One region of the Mycolicibacterium diernhoferi genome, then DNA from elsewhere that is predicted to be linked to it. Evidence: predicted binding sites of a transcription regulator. Region 1 holds the regulator's gene; the other holds the start of a gene.
The links. Region 1 encodes LexA, which represses DNA repair genes until DNA is damaged. Its sites were predicted from a motif close to CGAACANNTGTTCG; they were not measured.

Region 1 (9,388 bases):
GACATCCACCGACCTGACCCGCGACGTCGGCACCCTGGACTGCCGCGGCGTGCACACCGCCGACGCGCTCGCCGGAGTCGACGAGGCCACCGCCGTCGGCATCACGGTCGGGATGATGGCGGCCGAGGCGGCCGGGATCGCGCGCTGGTGCGTCGACAACGTGGTCGCCTACCTGAAGGTGCGCGAACAGTTCGGCCGCCCGATCGGCTCGTTCCAGGCGCTGCAGCACAAGGCCGCGATGCTGTACATCACCAGCGAGCTGGCCGCGGCGTCGGCCTGGGACGCGGTCCGCGGTGGGGACCGTTCACCGGTGCAGCAGCACATCGCGGCCGCCGGCGCGGCGGTCACCGCGATCGGCCGGCTACCGGAACTGGTGGTCGACGCGCTGACCATGTTCGGTGCGATCGGATACACCTGGGAACACGACCTGCACCTGTACTGGAAACGGGCCATCAGCCTGGCCGCCGCGGCCGGGACGGCGACGAAATGGGCACGGGCACTGGGGGATCCGGATCTACCCGGCCGGGACTTCACCATCGAACTGACTGAGGTCGAACCGGACTTCCGGGCCGAGATCGCCGCAGCCCTCGACGCCGCCGCCCAATTGCGCAACGACACCCCGGGCCGGCAGAACCCGGAGTACGCCGAGTACTGGACGGGGCCCCGGCGCACCGCGCTCGCCGACGCCGGGCTGGTCGCACCGCACCTGCCCGCCCCGTGGGGGCTGGCGGCGACACCGGCCCAGCAGCTGATCATCGACGAGGAGTTCGACAAGCGGCCCTATCTGGTCCGGCCGTCGTTGGGCATCGCGGAATGGATCCTGCCCACGGTGCTGGGCGCGGGTTCCGACGAGCAGCGCGATCGGTTCGCGGTGCCCACGATGCGCGGCGAGATCGGTTGGTGCCAGCTGTTTTCCGAACCCGGTGCCGGGTCGGATCTGGCCGGGCTGGCGACCCGGGCGACGAAGGTCGACGGCGGCTGGCGGATCAACGGCCAGAAGGTCTGGACCTCCTCGGCCCAACGTGCCGACTGGGGTGCCCTGCTGGCGCGTACCGATCCGGACGCCAAGAAACACAAGGGGATCGGATACTTCCTGGTCGACATGACCTCGCCGGGCATCACGGTGTCCCCGTTGCGCACCGCGGGCGGCGAGGCGCATTTCAACGAGGTCTTCTTCGACGATGTGCTCGTACCCGACGCCATGCTGGTGGGTGAACCCACCGCCGGCTGGTCCCACGCGCTGGCCACCATGGCCAACGAGCGGGTGGCGATCGGCGCCTACGTCAAGCAGGACAAGGAGAGTGAACTGCGGGCCCTCGCGCGGCGGGCGCCGCAGGACACCCAGGTCCGGGTCGCGCTCGGCGAGGTGCGGGCGGCCACCAACGCCATCGGCGCGCTGGCGGTGCGCGACACCCTCGGCCGGCTCGCCGGGCACGGCCCCGGGCCGGCCTCCAGCATCGGCAAGGTCGGGACCGCGCTGCTGGTGCGCCGGGTCACCGCCGACGCGCTGGCCTTCAGCGGGCGCGCGGCGATGGTGGGCGGCGGTGAGCAGCCCGCGGTGGCGCGCAGCCTGATGATGCCGGCCGAGGTCATCGGTGGCGGCACCGTCGAGATCCAGCTGAACATCATCGCGACGATGATCCTCGGCCTGCCGAGGGGGTGACCCGGCCATGACCGAGTTGCCCGGCTACAAACAGGCCCGCCGGTCGCAGATCGTGGCCGCCGCGCAGGCCCTGCTCAAGGCCCAGGACTACGACCAGATCCAGATGCGCGACGTCGCCGACGCGGCCGACGTCGCACTGGGCACGCTGTACCGCTACTTCACCTCCAAGGAACACGTCTACGCCGCGGTGCTGATGGATTGGGCCCAGCCCGCCTTCGCGTCGGACACCGCCGACACCGCCACCGCCGATACCCGGCCGGCCGAACTCCGGGTCCGCGAGAAGGTCCGCGGCATCATCGCCAGCTTCGAACGCCGTCCGGCCTTCTTCAAGGTGTGCATGCTGTTGCAGAACTCCACCGACGCCAACGCCGAGGCATTGATGGAGCAGTTCGCCGCCGTCGCCCAGCGCACGCTGGCCGCGGACTTCGCCGCGCTGGGGGCCCAGGAATCCGTGGACACCGCGATGATGGCCTGGGGCATCATCAGCACCATGCTCTCCGGGGCGATCCTGCACGGTCACCCGATCGCCGACGCCTATCGGGTGGTGGACGCCTTCGTCGACCTGGTGGCGCCGCGGCTGGCCTAGTGGATCACCGGCGGTTCGTGGGCCCGCACCGGCGGCACCGGCCCGCTGAACTTCTCCACCTGGACCAGCACGTGCGCCCCGGTGCAGCCACGCGCCAGCGCCGAGGTGCCCACATCGGCGGTCAGCACGTTCGGATTGCCGTGCACGCACATCGAATCCGGGTCGGCGGGATCCAGCGGATCGAACCAGGCGCCGGTGGACAGCTGCACCACCTGCGGGCGCAGCCGGTCGTCGGTCACCACCCCGGCCAGGCAGGCCCCGCGGTCGTTGAACACCCGCACCACATCGCCGTCGGCCAACCCCCGCTGCGCCGCATCGGCGGGGTGGATCCGGATCGGTTCGCGCCCGGCCACCTTGGACGCCATGCTGACCGCCCCGCCGTCGAGTTGACCGTGCAGCCTGCCGGCCGGCTGATTGGCGATCAGGTGCAGCGGATAGGTCTGCGCGCGCGCACCACCGAGCCATTCGGTGGGTTCGAACCAGGCGGGGTGGCCCAGGCAGTCGTCGTAGCCGAACCCGTCGATGTCGGCGGAGAAGATCTCGATGCGCCCGCTCGGGGTGTTCAGTCGGTGCGTGTACGGGTCGGCGCGGAAATCGGCCAGCAGCGTCAACCCGGGTTCGGTGGGTAACCGCAGTCCGCCGTCGGCCCAGAACTGGTCGAACGGCGGCGCCGCGAAGTCCACTCCGGCCGCCCACTTCTCGTACATGTGCACCAGCCACTGCCGGGCGGTACGGCCCTCGGTGAACGGCGCACCCACGCCGAGGCGCTCGGCCAGGGCGGCGAAGGTGGTGTAGTCGTCGCGGGACTGGGCGTACGGCGGTGCCAGCGCCGGCATGGCCGTCAGCATCGGATCGTTGCGCGACCCGGAGTAGTCGTCGCGTTCGTAGGCGGTGGTGGAGGGCACCACGATGTCGGCGTGCTTGGCCATCGCCGTCCAGTACGGATCGTGCACGACGACGGTGTCCGGCCGGGCCAGCGCGCGGCGAAGCCGGGGGAGGTTCTGGTGATGGTGGAAGGGATTGCCGCCGGCCCAGTACACCAGCCGGATGTCGGGGAAGGTGAGCCGCAGACCGTTGTAGTCGTACTCCCGGCCGGGGTGCAGCAGCATGTCGGACACCGCGGCCACCGGGATGAACGTCGAGACCGGGTTGGGGCCCTGCGGCAGCACCGGCAGCCGGTGCCGCAGCGGTGCCAGCCCGGGCTCGTTCATCGACCCGTACCCGTGCCCGAAACCCCCGCCGGGCAGCCCGATCTGGCCGAGCATGGCGGCCAGCGTCAGGCCCATCCACGGGGCCTGCTCGCCGTGCCGGGTGCGCTGCAGTGACCAGCTGATGGTGACCAGGGTGCGCCCGGCCGCCATCCGGCGGGCCAGGGCGGTGATGTCCTCGGCCGCGATCCCGCTGATGGCGGCCGCCCACCGTGCCGACTTCGGCACACCGTCGTCGGTGCCGAGCAGGTAGCGCTCGAACCGGTGGTAGCCGATGCAGTAGATGTCCAGGAACTCCCGGTCGGCCAGCCCCTCGGTGGCCAGCACATGGGCCAGCCCGAGCATGATCGCCACATCGGTGCCGGGGACGGGCGCGTGCCATTCGCACTCGCCGTCCACGTCGTCGCGCAGCGGGGAGAAGGACACGATGGTGCCGCCGCGCTCCCGCAGCCGGTTCAATGCGGCGCGGGCCGGATGGGCGGTGGTGCCGCCGTGGTTGATCCCGGTGTTCTTCAGCGCGATGCCGCCGAAGGCGACGAACAGGTCGGTGTGCTCGACGATGACGTCCCACGCGGTGGAGCGCTTGAACAGATCGTCGTGGGTGCCGACCACCCGGGGCATGATCGCCCCGGTGGCGCCCAGGCTGTAGGAGTGCCGGGACGAGGTATAGCCGCCGAGCAGCTTGAGGAACCGGTGCACCTGGCTCTGGGCGTGGTGGAACCGCCCGGCGCTGGCCCAGCCGTAGGAGCCGCCGTAGATGGCCTCGTTGCCGTGGGTGTCGATCACCCGGCGCAGTTCACCGGCCAGCAGCTCGGTGAGCTCGTCCCAGGACACCGCCACGAACTCGTCGGCGCCGCGTCGGTCGCTGGGTCCGGGCCCGTCCTGCAGCCAGCCCCGGCGCACCGCGGGCCCGGCGATCCGGGAGCGATGCCGCAGGGAACCGGGCAGGTTGCCGAGCAGCGGAGAGGGGTCGGCGTCGCCGGCGGCCGGGGTCACCGAGGCGATCTCGCCGTCGCGCACCTCGGCGCTGAAGGCACCCCAATGGGCGAGGCTGCGGCGGGACACCCACCGAATCCTAGGGTGCTCCCACGACGGCCCGGCGGCTACGGTTACCCGCGGGAATTTCGTCCGACACGCTTAACCGCAGGTGGCGGATATCCCACGAGTTCGAGGTCAACTGAAGCAGAGTTGACGAACACGCTACTTTCGTGTGGTTTTGTCCGACTTCGGGAGGGACCGAATGACCAGGCAGCGAACCCGGCTGAGCAGGATCGCCGGGCGGGCAGCAACAGGGCTGGTGAGCGCTGGGCTCATCGCGGCTATGGTGCTGCTCGCACCATCCGCTGCGGCGACTCCGGAAGCCGACGCCGACGCCGCGATCACGGCGGCGTGGGAGACCGGTGGCGGCGAAGGCGGGCCCCTGGGGCCGCGCGACGGTGGCGTCTATCCCGCCGGTGAGGGCTTCGGCCAGAAGTTCGCGGGTGGCCAGATCTTCTTCACCCCGGAGACCGGGGCACACATCGTCACCGGTGCCATCCTGGAGAAGTACGAGGCGCTCGGCGGCCCCGCCGACAGCGACCTGGGCTTCCCGACCATCGACGAGGGACCCGGCCGCGCGGCCAACAGCCGCAACTCCACGTTCAGCGCCCCGGACAACCCGGTGATCTTCTGGACGCCGGACACCGGCGCCCGGGTGGTGCGCGGGGCGATCAACTCGGCGTGGGACGCGCTCGGCGGCTCGGCCGGCGTGCTCGGAGTGCCCAGCGAGGACGAGATGACCAACGGTGACGTCCTCACCCAGAAGTTCACCGGGGGTGAGATCTCCTGGAACCGCAAGACCCGGGCCTTCACCACCGTGCCGCCGGAGCTCGCCGATCAGCTCGGCGCCATCGACGTTCCCTCCGACGCCACCTCGGCGATCAACGCCGCCCGCCGGGCCGCCGGCGGCGCGCTCGGACCCCTGGGCGCCGAAGAGGGGGCCCAGTACGCGATCGGCGCCGACGGCGTCGGCCAGAACTACGCGGGCGGCAAGATCTTCTACAGCCCCGAAACCGGCGCGAATGTGGTCACCGGACAGGTGCTGGCCAAGTACGAGAGCGTGGGCGGACCCACCGGGGATCTCGGGTTCCCGACCGCCAGTGAGGCCGACGGCGGTCTGGCACCGCAGAGCCGGGTGGTTCCGTTCGCCGCGGAGGATGATCCGGTCATCTTCTGGACGCCGGACTTCGGCGCGGTGATCGTGCGCGGCGCGATGAACGCCGCGTGGCAGAAACTCGGCGGTGCGACCGGTGAGCTGGGCGCCCCCAAGGGCGACCAGACCGACCACGGCAACGTCGTCACTCAGCAGTTCAACGGCGGATCGATCTCGTGGGACAGGACCAGCGGCAAGTTCAGCACCGAGCCGGCCGGCCTGCAGTCGCAGCTCGTCGGGCTGCAGGTGCCCGGTGCCGACTCCCCGGCCGCTCCGGCGCCGGGCTCGGCGGCCACCGCGGACGCCGACAGCGGCGACAAGTGGTACTCGTGGCGCTGGTGGTGGTTGCTCGGCTTGATCCCGCTGATCGGTGTGATCGCCCTGATCGCCGTCGCGGTGCTGCGAAACCGGCGGTCCCACGAGGACGACGGTTTCGGGGATGACTATGCCGACGACCGCTACGACCGGGGGTATGACGAGCCCGAGTACAAGCAGCCCGAGTACGGCGATCGCGAGCCGGACGCCCCCCAGAGCCTGTGGGCCTCGGCACCGGCGGTCAGCGAGGTGCCCGCGTTCGGCACCATCTCGGCGGGCCCGGATCCCGAGCATCGCGACGAGTCCGGCGATTACGACACCGATGAGGACACCGGCGACTACGACTCCGATGAGGGCGACGAGCTCGAGGAACTGCACGCGCCGGCCGAGGATCTGAGTTTCGATTCCGACCCGGACGCGGTGGACACCGCGCCCACCCGGATCGAATCACTGTCCGAGGCGCCGGCTTTCGACCCGCCCACCACCGCGGTCTGGTCCGGGTACGAGCCCGATTTCCCCAGTGGCCGGCACGCCGCGATCCAGGACGACGAGCCGGAGGATCCGGGTTGGACCTCGATGCGGCTGGCCGACGGCGACCGGTACCGGGCGCCCGAGGGCTATCCGATCAAGGCGGACACCAAGTCGGGCCTGTACTGGGCTCCCGGCAGCCCGGGCTATCGGGACACCGAGGCCGAGATCTGGTTCGCCAGTGAGGAGTTCGCCCGGACGAACGGGTTCGTCCGGGCCGACTGAGCCTCCCCGGGCGAACCCGTCAGACCTTGCGGATGACGGTGACGACCTTGCCGAGCACCTGGGCGTCGTTACCGTCGATCGGCTCGAACGCCGGGTTGTGCGGCATCAGCCACACCTGCCCCTTGGTGCGCTTGAAGGTCTTCACGGTGGCTTCGCCGTCGATCATGGCCGCCACGATGTCGCCATTCTCGGCGACGTTCTGCTGCCGGATGACCACCCAGTCGCCGTCGCAGATCGCCGCGTCGATCATCGATTCGCCGACCACCTTCAGCAGGAACAGCGAGCCCTCGCCGACCAGTTCTCGGGGGAGCGGGAAGACCTCTTCGACGGCCTGTTCGGCCAGGATCGGCCCACCGGCGGCGATCCGGCCCAGGACCGGGACGAACGTCGGCTCCGGCAGCGCGTCGGAACCCGCGACCTCGGTTGCCACGATCGGGGTCACGTTCTTCGGCGTCACGTTGTCGTCCGCGCCGCGGACGTCCACGGCACGCGGACGGTTCGGGTCCCTGCGCAGATAGCCCTTGCGTTCCAGGGTGCGCAGCTGGTGGGCCACCGACGAGGTCGAGGTGAGACCGACGGCGTCGCCGATCTCCCGGATGCTCGGCGGGTAGCCGCGTTCGGTCACGGAGGCGCGGATGACCTCCAGGATGGTGCGCTGACGCTCGGTCAGACTGGAGCGTGCCTCAGGGTGTTCGGTGCTCTCGCTCATATGGCCGAATGTAGTCGCAGGCGAAGACATAATCAAACATGTGTTCGAGGCGTGTCGGGCAGGTTGTACGCGAACGACTTCTTTTGGCGTTCTTCCATCTTCTTCAGGCACTCATGGTGCTTACGCGCGTGATAGGCCAGCGGGAAGTAGGTGAGTCGGTCCGGCAGCACCCGGTACGCCGCCCGGATCGCGGCGTAGATGACCTGCAGTTGGATCTGCTCCTGCCGGCTCCAGCTCACCCCGAGCTTGGCGCGCAGCCGGGGATCGAGCAGGCCGACGATGGACAGGTAGTTGAGCCGGAGCGCCGGCCGCAAGGCCGTCCGGAGCAGTGGTTCGAGCGCCTTGGGCATCGACGTCGAGAGCTCCAGCTTGCCGGCCTTCAAGTCCGCGATCAGCTGCAGCGCCTGCGGGGTGCCCTGCAGGGTGTCGATCATGTTCTCGTAGTACTCGGTCATCTCCGCGAGCGTCTGCGGGTAACCGCGCATCGGCACGTGCAGCAGCTCGGCCAGTCGACGGTTGTCGCGCAGGAGCTCGGTTTTCTCCGAATCGGTGAAATCCCGCCCGATCAGCAAGCGCCCGCCGCCTTGGGCGTTGACGAGGTAGCCGGTGGCGATCACCCACTGGTAGGCCTCGGTGTTCAGTGCGCTGATCCGCTTCCCGGTCAGTTCGCTCGTCATGGTGAGCGGCTTGTGCAGTGCGCGGACCCGATCGCCCTCCGCGAGGGCCGCGGTGCCGCCGTAGGTCCAGCGCAGCACCGAGTCGACCGAGCGGATCGCACGACCGCCGGCATCACCGCGGAACCCCGCGGAATAGCGGCCGGTCACCTCGGCGATCACCGGGTGCATGGCCTGCATCATGAAGGCCGCGCCCTCGACGATGAGAAATGTCCACCGGCCGGTGTGCTCGGCGGTCAGTGAATCCAATGGGACGAGCTCGGGAGCTCCGGTGTGTTCGGCGTTCTGGGCCGGCAGATCCGTTGTGGCAGTCATGGCTGCTCGCACCTCCTCGTGCTGAGGACCCCGACGCTAATATGACCCAGAGGTCGCAAACAAGTCGTGTAAGGGAACAGCATGGTTGCAGAAAACCGCAGTTCAGGACGTAGAAAAGTGCCGAAACAAGAACGCTCTAGATATATGGTCGCAAAAATCGTGACCACGGCAGCGGACCTGTTGCGCACCACCGAACCGGACCGGCTGACCACGAACGCGATCGCCGAGAAGGCCGGTGTCAGCAAGGGCTCGATTTACCAGTACTTCTCGAACAAGGAGGAGATCATCGATGCGGCCATCGAGCGGCTGGCGGCCGACCAGGCGCCGGCGATCGAGGACATGCTGCGGTCGGTGACCATGCACGAGCCGGAAGAGGCCATGCAGGCCTCCATCGACATCCTCATCGAGTTCACGCTCGCCAATCGGACCCTGATCCGCTATCTGGCTCAGCGGCCCGAGCGCGTCCGTGCCTTCGACATCGTCTCCGGGCTGAGTGCGACCCTGCTGGCGATGACGACCCTGCACATGGGTCACTACCGCGACCAGTACCGCAATGAGCTCAGTCCGCGCGCCCTGGCCTGGCTGTTCTTCAACATGGCCGTCGCCACGACCCTGCGTTACGTCGAGAGTGACGACCCGATCAGCCTCGAAGAACTGCGCAGCGGGCTGAAGTTCGCCTCCAGTGGGCTGCTGGCGGGGCGCACCGGCTGATTCGGCGCGCGGGCTACTTGTCGGTGGTCCGGTTTATCGTTTGGCAACAGTTCGATCACGTGTTCTATTCATCGAACACATGATCGACTAGCATTCGAACACAGAAGCGAAAGCCGCCAGGCGAGACCCCTACCGAGAGGCAGCAGTCCGATGACCATTCTCGAAGCTCGTACCAGTGCCCCGCAGTTCGACGCGCGTCCCCGGCAGACGGCGATGGCGCCCGAGGTGTGGCCGCTGCCACGCGACGTGGTGGTGCGCCGCCG
Region 2 (9,388 bases), 170 kb from region 1:
CCGGCCAATGACGTCATCGTGATGTACCTGATCCAGAACTTTCCCGATCTGACCGCCGATATCGCACAGGTCGCGGGCAACACCTCGATGGCCAAACTCCGGATGGCACAACCGAAATTCGTCCGCCGCACCTACCAGGGGCTGGGGCTCTAGGCCGGTTCCAGCGCGTCGGGGCCAATCAACAGTTCGCCCCGCCCGCGCCTTCCTCCGGTGGGAGGAGTTCTTCGGGGTGGAAGTGGTGGTTGAGGGTGTCACCGCCGGTGTCCATCAGTGGGGGTGGGTGCCAGTGGACCCGCCCGGTGTCGTGGTCGATGCTGGTGGTCCAGCCCATTTCGGCGAGCCGGTTGTCGGGGCCGCAGCCCAGGGCGAGGGTGGGGGCGTCGGTGAGTCCGCCGTTGTTCCAGCTGGGTTCGGCGTGATGGGCCTGGCACTGACACGCGGCCTTGGTGCAGCCGGGCCGGGTGCAGCCCCGGTCGCGGTTGTAGAGCAGTAGGCGTTGGGCCTTGCTGGCCAGGCGTTTGGTGCGCCCGAGATAGAGCGGTTCGGCGGTGTGTTTTCGGTACACCACCAGGTAGTGATACGCCTGTTCGGCCAGGCGGATCAGATCCGGCATGGGCATCAGCGTGCCGGTCCCGGTGACCGCGATCCCGGCCCCGGCCTCCAACTCCGCCAACGTCGTGGACACCACCATGGTGACCGGGATCCCGTTGTGCTGGCCGAGGCTCTTGGCCATCAGGGCATCACGCAGGATCGCCTTGAAGGCATCGTGCAAACGTTGAGCCCGGGTGCGGGTGTCACCGGCGGCCAGATCGGCCAGGGCCCCGAAGTTGGCGGGGTGGTTGGGGTCGGGATCTTCTGCTGTGTCGGCGTCGGCGAAGGGCTCTGCACCCGCCGGATCGCACGCCGGCCCGGGTTCGTCTTCGAGCGGGCTCGGGTCCGGATTGAGCTTGGGCTCAGCGTCATCGGGGTTGTTGACCCCGGGCCGGCCCCACACCTCCTGCACGGTGCCCAGATACGCGGCCAGCTCCGCATCCACCCAGCCGGTGATGCGCACCAGCCCGTCGGCATCCTGCGCACCCAGGGTGATGCCCCGCTTATGCCGCGCGACATCGGGGCCATCGCCGTCCTGGTTGAGTTTGTAGAGCACCCGTTCGGCGGCCTTTTCCAGGGTTTCCGGGGTCGTGGTCTTGGCCGCGGCGACCAGCGACACCTCCAAGTCCGCCAACTCGGTACCTGTCATCCGGCCCGAGGCGGATGTCATTGTCGCCCGGACCACTTTGATGTGTGCCGCACAGATCGATCCTTCGGCCAACGCGGCGGCACAGGCCGCCAGCACCGGCTCCAATACCTCCCCGCCGATGGCGTGCCGGGGGCCCAGGAGTTCAGCGCCCGACACCCGGCGGGCGGCCTCGGCACGGCTGATCCGCATCCGAGTGGCCAGCACATCGACCCAGGACTTCCCACCGATCTCGTGCGCGCCGGCCCGGTCCATCAGCGCGGCCTGGATGCGGTGCCCGATCATCTCGTCCGCGCGCGCCCGCAGTTCGCGCTCGGATTGGATGGCCAATAACTCCGCGGTGTCGAACACCGTGAAGTCGGCATCCAGCAAGGCTTTGGTGGACGCGGCGTGATCGGAGAGTGCATCCTGCACCGTCTCCCGACTGGCCACCGCGTCCGACTTCATGATTCGAACATACGTGCGACCACCGACAAATCATGACAGGATGTGACAGCAGGGACGAAAGAGGCCAAAGAAATTTCTGAGGCTGGATTGTCGCTCGAATGTCGCTGCGAGGTGGGCACTTTCATACCCGTCCCGGAGACCGCGTCACTACATCGAGCGCGACAACACCCGGCCGAACTGCAGCAGCCGTTCCATCTGTGCCAGGCCGCCGTTGTCGACGGTCTTGGTGTACCGGAACGACTCGCAGTACAGGTCGCTGTCGGTGGCCGAGGTCCGCCGGACGCGGGTCACCAACTGGGTATACATCCGCAGCCGGACCTCGGACAGCCGACGGGTGCCGTCACCGAGAACCTCGTACTGGGTGCTCAGGATGTGGTCGCTGATCGTCGACAACAGAATGGTGCGCACCGACGAGTTCAATTGCCTTCGGTCGTCGACGAACTCGTCGTCGGCACGCCACATGATCAGCCGCAGCCCGTCGGTGGCCACCACTTCCTGCCACAGCGCGGTGCCCTCGCGCTCCTCGGTCTCGCCGCGCGACATGATGAACGCGGCGATGCCGGGGAACTCGATGACCGACCTGAGTTGTTCCAGGGCCAGTTCGGGGTCGCGCAGATAAACCGAGGCCGCATCCTGCACGCTCGTATAGGGCGCCCAGTCGTGCGGCATCGTCTACTCTCCGCTGTCCGGGGATCCGCCGTCGGCGGGACGCAGCGCCGCGGCCGCAGCGCGGATCTGCGGGGTCACCAGCATGACCTGCCCCAGCACACCGTTGACGAACGCCGGTGACTCATCGGTGGACAATTCCTTGGCCAGCTCGACGGCCTCGTCCACCGCGACCGGCTCCGGCACATCCTCGGCGTGCAGCAGTTCCCACACCGCGACCCGCAGGATCGCCCGGTCCACCGCGGGCAGCCGCTCCAGCGTCCAGCCCTGCAGATGCGAGGAGATCAGGTCGTCGACGTGCGCGGCCTGTTCGGTGACCCCGTGCGTCACCGTGAGGGTGTACGGGTTCAACGGGTTGATATCGGCCTGGGTGTGCGACAGCTTGTTTCGTCCGTCCGCCGCCTCGGCGGCGGTGATCCCGCGCGCCTCGGCTTCGAACAGCAGGTCGACGGCCCGCTTGCGGGCCTGATGCCGGCCGCGGTCGCCGCGACGATCAGACATTCCCGTCGCTCCGCTCGCCCGTCCTAGCCATTCACCCGTCCGAGGTAGTTACCGTCGCGCGAGTCGACCTTCAGCTTGTCGCCGGTGTTGATGAACAGCGGCACCTGGATCTCGGCGCCGGTCTCCAACGTCGCAGGCTTGGTGCCGGCGTTGGAGCGGTCGCCCTGCAGGCCCGGCTCGGTGTGGGCGACGACGAGTTCCACGGTGACGGGCAGCTCGAGATACAGCGGCACGCCGTCGTGGAAGGCGATCTGGACGGGCATGTTCTCCAGAAGGAAGCCGGCCAGCCGGCCCACCAGCGCCTCGGGCAGCGGATTCTGTTCGAAGTCTTCGGAGTCCATGAAGACGAAGTCGCTGCCGTCGCGGTACAGGTAGGTGGCGTCGCGGCGGTCGACGGTGGCGGTCTCCACCTTCACACCGGCGTTGTAGGTCTTGTCGACAACCTTGCCGGACACCACGTTCTTCAGCTTGGTGCGTACGAAGGCCGGGCCCTTGCCGGGCTTGACGTGCTGGAACTCGATGATCTGCCACAACTGGCCATCGATCTGAAGAACGAGCCCATTCTTGAAGTCGGCGGTTGATGCCACGGTTAGTACAGCTCCTCGGTCAGGTGATCACAGCCAGTTCCTTGGGGAACCGGGTGAGTAACTCGGGTATGGGTGCGTTCTCGCTGCCGACAACCAGGGTGTCCTCGATCCGGACACCACCCCTACCGGGCAGATACACGCCGGGCTCCACGGTGACCGCAGCGCCAGCAAGCAGTGTACCGGCGGCTGAAGCACTGATTCCCGGCGCTTCGTGGATCTGCAGTCCGACCCCGTGCCCCAGCCCGTGCCCGAAGTTCTCGGCGAAACCGGCGTCGGCGATCACCTGCCGTGACGCGGCGTCGACCTCCTTGAGTGCGACGCCCGGGGCGAGTGCTTCCCGACCGGCCCGCTGCGCGTCCGCCACCAGCTGATACACGTCCAGCTGCCATTGCGCGGCCTGGCCCAGTACGAAGGTGCGGGTCATATCGGAGTGGTAGCCGGCGACCAGCGCCCCGAAGTCGATCTTCACGAAGTCACCGTCGGTCAGGACCGCATCGGTGGGCCGATGGTGCGGGATCGCCGAATTGGCGCCGGTGGCCACGATCGTCTCGAAGGACACCCCGTCGGCGCCGTGGTCGAGCATCAGTGATTCCAGGTCGCGGCGGACCTCTTTCTCGGTGCGGCCGGGCCGCAGCCCGCCGCGGTCCAGCAGGTCGCGCAGGGCCGCATCGGCGGCCTCGCACGCCAGCCGCAGGATCGCGATCTCCCCCGCGTCCTTGACCTCGCGCAGCCGTTCCACCATGCCGGCGGCGCGCACCAGTTCCACACCCTCGGCCGTCCGCTGCAGCGCGGTGAAGCCGTCCACGGTGACGACGTGGCTCTCGAAGCCGAGCTTTCGCACTCCGCACCCCGCCGCCAGGCCGGCCAGGTGCGGCGCGCACGCCCGCTCGATGGCGAGTTCGGCGTCCGGCGCCTGCGCCGCCGCCTGTGTTACATATCGCCCGTCGGTTGCCAACACCGGCGTGTCGTCGTCGACCCGCACCAGTAGAGCCGCATTCGACCCGGTGAATCCGGACAGATATCGGACGTTGACCAGGTCCGTTACCAACATCGCGTCCAATTCGGCGGCGGCCAGCCGACGCCGCAGCCGGGCCCGGCGTTGAGAAATCGTCACAGCCGCTGACGCTACTCGCTACGCTGTCCCCTCATGAGCAAGTGGTTGCTGCGCGGACTCGTGTTCGCGGCGGTCGTGGTCGTCCTCCGGTTGATCCAGGGGGCGCTGGTGGATGCCTTCCCGACACAGGCCGGATGGATCAGCCCCGTGCTGGGTCTCTTCCTGGCGATCCCGGCAATCCTGTGGGCCTATTTCGACGGCCGCGCCGACGCCCGCGCACAATCCGATCCGGACCGCCGCCAGGACCTGGCGATGGTCTGGCTGGTGGCCGGCCTGATCGCCGGTCTGCTCGGCGACCTGGTGTGCTGGTTCATCGGGCTGTTCTACCCGGTGCTCTACACCGGCAACCTGATCAGCGAGCTCACGTCGTTCGCGGCATTCACCGCGCTGCTGGTCTTCGTGACCGGCGTGGTGGCGGTGACCATCGGCCGCTGGGCGGTGGACCGCAAGGCCCCGCCGTTCGTCCGTCGCCGCGAGGGCGATGAGGAGCGGGCCGACACCGACGTCTTCGCCGCGGTGCAGCCGGGCGCAGACGAAACTGCCGAAACGTCCAAGTAGCTCGCTAGCGCGAACCCACCACCGAGTAGGCCGCGGCCAGCAGCGTCGGGTCCGGCCCCTCCAGACGTCCCGGCTTGGCCAGGCCGTCGAGCACCACGAAGCGCAGCACGCCGGACCGGTTCTTCTTGTCCCCGGCCATGTATTCGAGCAGCTGCGGCAGCGCATCGGCGTCATAGCTCACCGGTAGGCCCAGCGCGGTCAACACCCGCGCATGCCGGTCGGCGGTGTCGTCATCGAGACGGCCGGCCAGACGGCCGAGTTCGGCCGCGAACACCAGGCCCACCGAGACGGCGGCGCCGTGGCGCCACTTGTAGCGTTCCCGGCGCTCGATGGCATGGGCCAGGGTGTGACCGTAGTTGAGGATCTCGCGCAGCGCCGACTCCCTCTCGTCGGCGGCCACCACTTCGGCCTTCACCACGATGGCGCGGCGGATCAGTTCGGGCAGCACGGTGCCCGAAGGGTCCAGCGCGGCTTGCGGATCGGCCTCGATGAGGTCGAGGATCACCGGGTCGGCGATGAACCCGGCCTTCACGATCTCGGCCATCCCGGCGATGATCTCGTTGCGCGGCAACGACTGCAGGGTGGCCAGATCGACCAGCACCGCCAGCGGCTGATGGAAGGCGCCGACGAGGTTCTTGCCCGCATCGGTGTTGATCCCGGTCTTGCCGCCGACGGCGGCGTCGACCATGCCCAGCAGGGTGGTCGGCACGTGCACGACGTCGACGCCACGCAGCCAGGTGGCGGCGGCGAAGCCGGCGACATCGGTGGCCGCCCCGCCGCCGAGGCTGACGATGGCATCCTTGCGGCCGATTCCGATGCGGCCCAACACTTCCCAGATGAACCCGACGACCGGCAGTTCCTTGCCCGCCTCGGCGTCCGGGATCTCGACGCGGTGCGCGTCGATGCCCAGACCGGCCAGGTGTTCCCGGATGGCTTCGGCGGTCTGGGCCAGGGTCGGCTGATGCAGCACCGCGACCTTGTGCCGCCCGGTCAGGGTGCGGCCCAGATCCTCGAGCAGACCGGTGCCGATGATCACCGGGTACGGGCGATCCACCAGAACGTCGACAGTTACGGGTTCACTCATTTCGTGCCTCTGCTCGTCGGGCCAGCGCCGCCGGAGTCGGCGGGGCCTCGCTGGTGGGTGCGGGGTTCAGGACGGTCGGGCCGCGACGCCAGGCCGCCCGGCGGCGTCGCCGCGGTCGGGCCGGGCCGCATCCGGACAGCCGGGTGACGATATGGCGCACCACCGCACCGGGATTGCGCCGGTTGGTGTTCACCCGCATGGTGGCCACCTCGCGGAACAGCGGTACCCGCTGCTCCATCAGTGCCCGGTACTTGGCGCCCGGATCGTCACCTGCGAGCAACGGTCGCGCGCTACCTGTGGTTCGCCGAACACCTTCTGCGGCACTGATTTCCAGATAGATGACGGTGTGCCCCTTGAGCGCCTCACGCACCTCGGGAGTGGTGACCGCGCCGCCACCGAGGGACACCACACCCTCGTGCTCGTTCAGCGCAGCGCGCACCACCTCGGCTTCGATCCGGCGGAATTCGGGCTCCCCGTCGGTGAAGATGTCCTCGATGGAGCGACCGGTCGTCTCGACGATCTTGAGGTCGGTGTCCAGCAGCGGCACCCCCAGCGCCTTGGCCAGGCGGCGGCCGATGGTCGACTTGCCGGAACCCGGCATGCCGACCAGAACTGCTTTGGGTGCCATCGGCTATCCCGATGCCTGAGCGGGTTCTCGATCCGCCACCGCGCGCAGGTAATTCTCGACGTTCGCCTTGGTCTCGGCCAGCGAGTCACCGCCGAACTTCTTCAGCGTGGCCCGGGCCAGCACCAAGGCCACCATGTTCTCGACCACGACACCGGCGGCCGGCACCGCGCACACGTCCGAGCGCTGGTGGATGGCGACGGCCTCGTCGCCGGTGGCCATGTCGACGGTGGCCAGCGCGCGCGGCACGGTGGAGATCGGCTTCATCGCGGCCCGCACCCGCAATGGTTGCCCGTTGGTCATGCCACCCTCCAGACCGCCGGCCCGGTTGGTGGAGCGCACCACACCGTCGGGCCCGGGGTACATCTCGTCGTGCGCGACGCTGCCGCGCCGGCGCGCGGTCTCGAACCCGTCGCCGATCTCGACGCCCTTGATGGCCTGGATGCCCATCACCGCGGCCGCCAGCTGGCTGTCGAGCCGGTCGTCACCGCTGATGAACGAGCCGAGTCCGATGGGCAACCCGCTGACGACGACCTCGACGACACCGCCGAGGGTGTCACCGTCCTTCTTGGCGGCCTCGATCTCGTCGATCATCAGCTGAGCGGTCTCGTCGTCGAACGCGCGGACCGGGCTCTCGTCGATCTTCGCCAGGTCCCGCGGCAACGGCGACGGACCCTCGTAGGGCTTCGAGGCTCCGATCGAGATGACATGTGAGATCACCTCGACGCCGAGCGCCTGCTTGAGGAAGGCCCGGGCGATGGTGCCGGCCGCGGTGCGCGCGGCCGTCTCGCGGGCGCTGGCGCGTTCCAGCACCGGGCGAGCGTCGTCGAACCCGTACTTGAGCATCCCGGCGTAGTCGGCGTGCCCGGGACGCGGCCGGGTCAGCGGGGCGTTGCGGGCGGCGTCCGCGTCGAGCTGTTCGGGCGCGACCGGGTCGGCGGACATCACCGATTCCCACTTGGGCCATTCGGTGTTGCCGATCTCGACGGCGATCGGGCCGCCCAGGGTGAGGCCGTGGCGCACCCCGCCCAGGATGGTGACCTGGTCCTTCTCGAACTTCATCCGGGCACCGCGGCCGTAGCCGAGCCGGCGGCGCTGCAACTGGGCCCCGATGTCGTCGGACGTGACCGACACACCCGCGACCATGCCTTCGAGCATCGCCACCAGGGCGCGGCCGTGGGATTCACCTGCAGTAGTCCATCGCAACACGGACGCCATTCTCCCATGTCCGGTTTGACCTGAGGAAATCCGTGCGGGTGTCGGCAATTCACATGACCCAGGTCACAACTTAACGTTGCTGAACGTCCTGGCGGGCTCCTAGCGTTCCGAGACGACGCGCAAGGACATAGAGAATGGAGTCCCATGGCGGACAGCACCCGAGACAACCGGCAGCACAGCATCGAGGTGGTGGTCGATCTCAAGACCACCCTCGGCGAGGGCCCGCTGTGGGATGTCGCCCAGCAGGCGTTGTATTGGATCGACAGCGCCGACGGCCGGATCTTCCGGTCGACCGCGCACGGTGAGCAGATCCGTGCGTGGGAGGTCGGCCAGAAGATCGGTTCGATGGCGCTGACCCAGGACGGCGCCGGGGCGATCGTGGCCCTGCAGGACGGGTTGTGGCGCCTGGATTTCGGCACCGGCGAGCTCACGCTGGCCGTCGAGATCGAAGCCGACCTGCCGCACAACCGTCTCAACGACGGAACGGTCGACCGGGCGGGCCGTTTCGTCTTCGGTTCGATGGACACCATGGAGGAGTCGGCCAGCGGAAAGCTCTACAGCTACTCGCCCGACGGCACGCTGAGCGTCCTCGACGAAGGCATCACGGTGTCCAACGGGCCATGCTTCAGCCCGGACGGGTCCACCCTGTACTTCGCCGATACCTGGACCGGTGAGATCTGGGCCTACGACTACGACGTGCACACCGGTGCGGTGTCCAACCGGCGGACCTTCGCCACCGTCGACACCAGCGGCGGCGGGGCGGCCGACGGCGCCACCGTGGACGCGGACGGTTACCTGTGGCAGGCATTGGTCTACGGCGGCAAGATCATTCGCTACGCACCGGACGGCTCGGTGGATCGGGTCATCGACTTCCCGGTCCGCAAACCCACCAGCGTGATGTTCGGCGGCCCGGACCTCGACACGCTCTATGTCACGTCGATGGCCAAGCCGCCGCTGCCCCGCTTCCCCGGCGACGGCCAGCTGCGCGGCTCGCTCTTCGCCGTTCGCGGCCTCGGCGTCCGCGGCATCCCCGAACTCCGCTTCGGCGCATAACCCTCGACCACTCCACCTACAAGGACGACGACACCATGGCTTCATCCCGGGTGAAATCCCGGCGCGGATCGCTGCGCAAAACCCACAAGTACTCCTGGATCTCGCTCGGCGTGTGCTGGCTGATCTGGGTGCTCAACGCCTATGACCGCGAGATCATCCTGCGGCTCGGGCCGACCATCTCCGAGACCTTCGACCTGAGTGCGGACGCCTGGGGCGCCATCGTCTCGCTGATCATGATCTCTCTTGCCGTGCTGGCGATCCCGGGATCCAGCATGAGCGACCGCTACGGCGGCGGGTG

Region 2: the regulator LexA is predicted to act here: its motif matches at 1,689-1,702, upstream of K0O62_RS13220 (HNH endonuclease signature motif containing protein).

The regions. Positions count from the first base shown of each region.
Region 1 covers NZ_CP080332.1:2,594,736-2,604,123, forward strand. The annotation lists gene K0O62_RS12280 (acyl-CoA dehydrogenase family protein) at 1-1,663, shown strand, start outside; gene K0O62_RS12285 (TetR family transcriptional regulator) at 1,671-2,249, shown strand; gene K0O62_RS12290 (molybdopterin guanine dinucleotide-containing S/N-oxide reductase) at 2,246-4,522, opposite strand; gene K0O62_RS12295 (sunset domain-containing protein) at 4,698-6,716, shown strand; gene lexA (transcriptional repressor LexA) at 6,736-7,425, opposite strand; gene K0O62_RS12305 (oxygenase MpaB family protein) at 7,458-8,414, opposite strand; gene K0O62_RS12310 (TetR/AcrR family transcriptional regulator) at 8,559-9,125, shown strand; gene K0O62_RS12315 (LysM peptidoglycan-binding domain-containing protein) at 9,276-9,388, shown strand, end outside.
Region 2 covers NZ_CP080332.1:2,767,577-2,776,964, reverse strand. The annotation lists gene K0O62_RS13225 (serine hydrolase domain-containing protein) at 1-153, shown strand, start outside; gene K0O62_RS13220 (HNH endonuclease signature motif containing protein) at 179-1,684, opposite strand; gene K0O62_RS13215 (hypothetical protein) at 1,832-2,353, opposite strand; gene nusB (transcription antitermination factor NusB) at 2,357-2,851, opposite strand; gene efp (elongation factor P) at 2,875-3,438, opposite strand; gene K0O62_RS13200 (aminopeptidase P family protein) at 3,458-4,552, opposite strand; gene K0O62_RS13195 (B-4DMT family transporter) at 4,586-5,110, shown strand; gene aroB (3-dehydroquinate synthase) at 5,115-6,194, opposite strand; gene K0O62_RS13185 (shikimate kinase) at 6,187-6,822, opposite strand; gene aroC (chorismate synthase) at 6,826-8,028, opposite strand; gene K0O62_RS13175 (SMP-30/gluconolactonase/LRE family protein) at 8,182-9,090, shown strand; gene K0O62_RS13170 (MFS transporter) at 9,126-9,388, shown strand, end outside.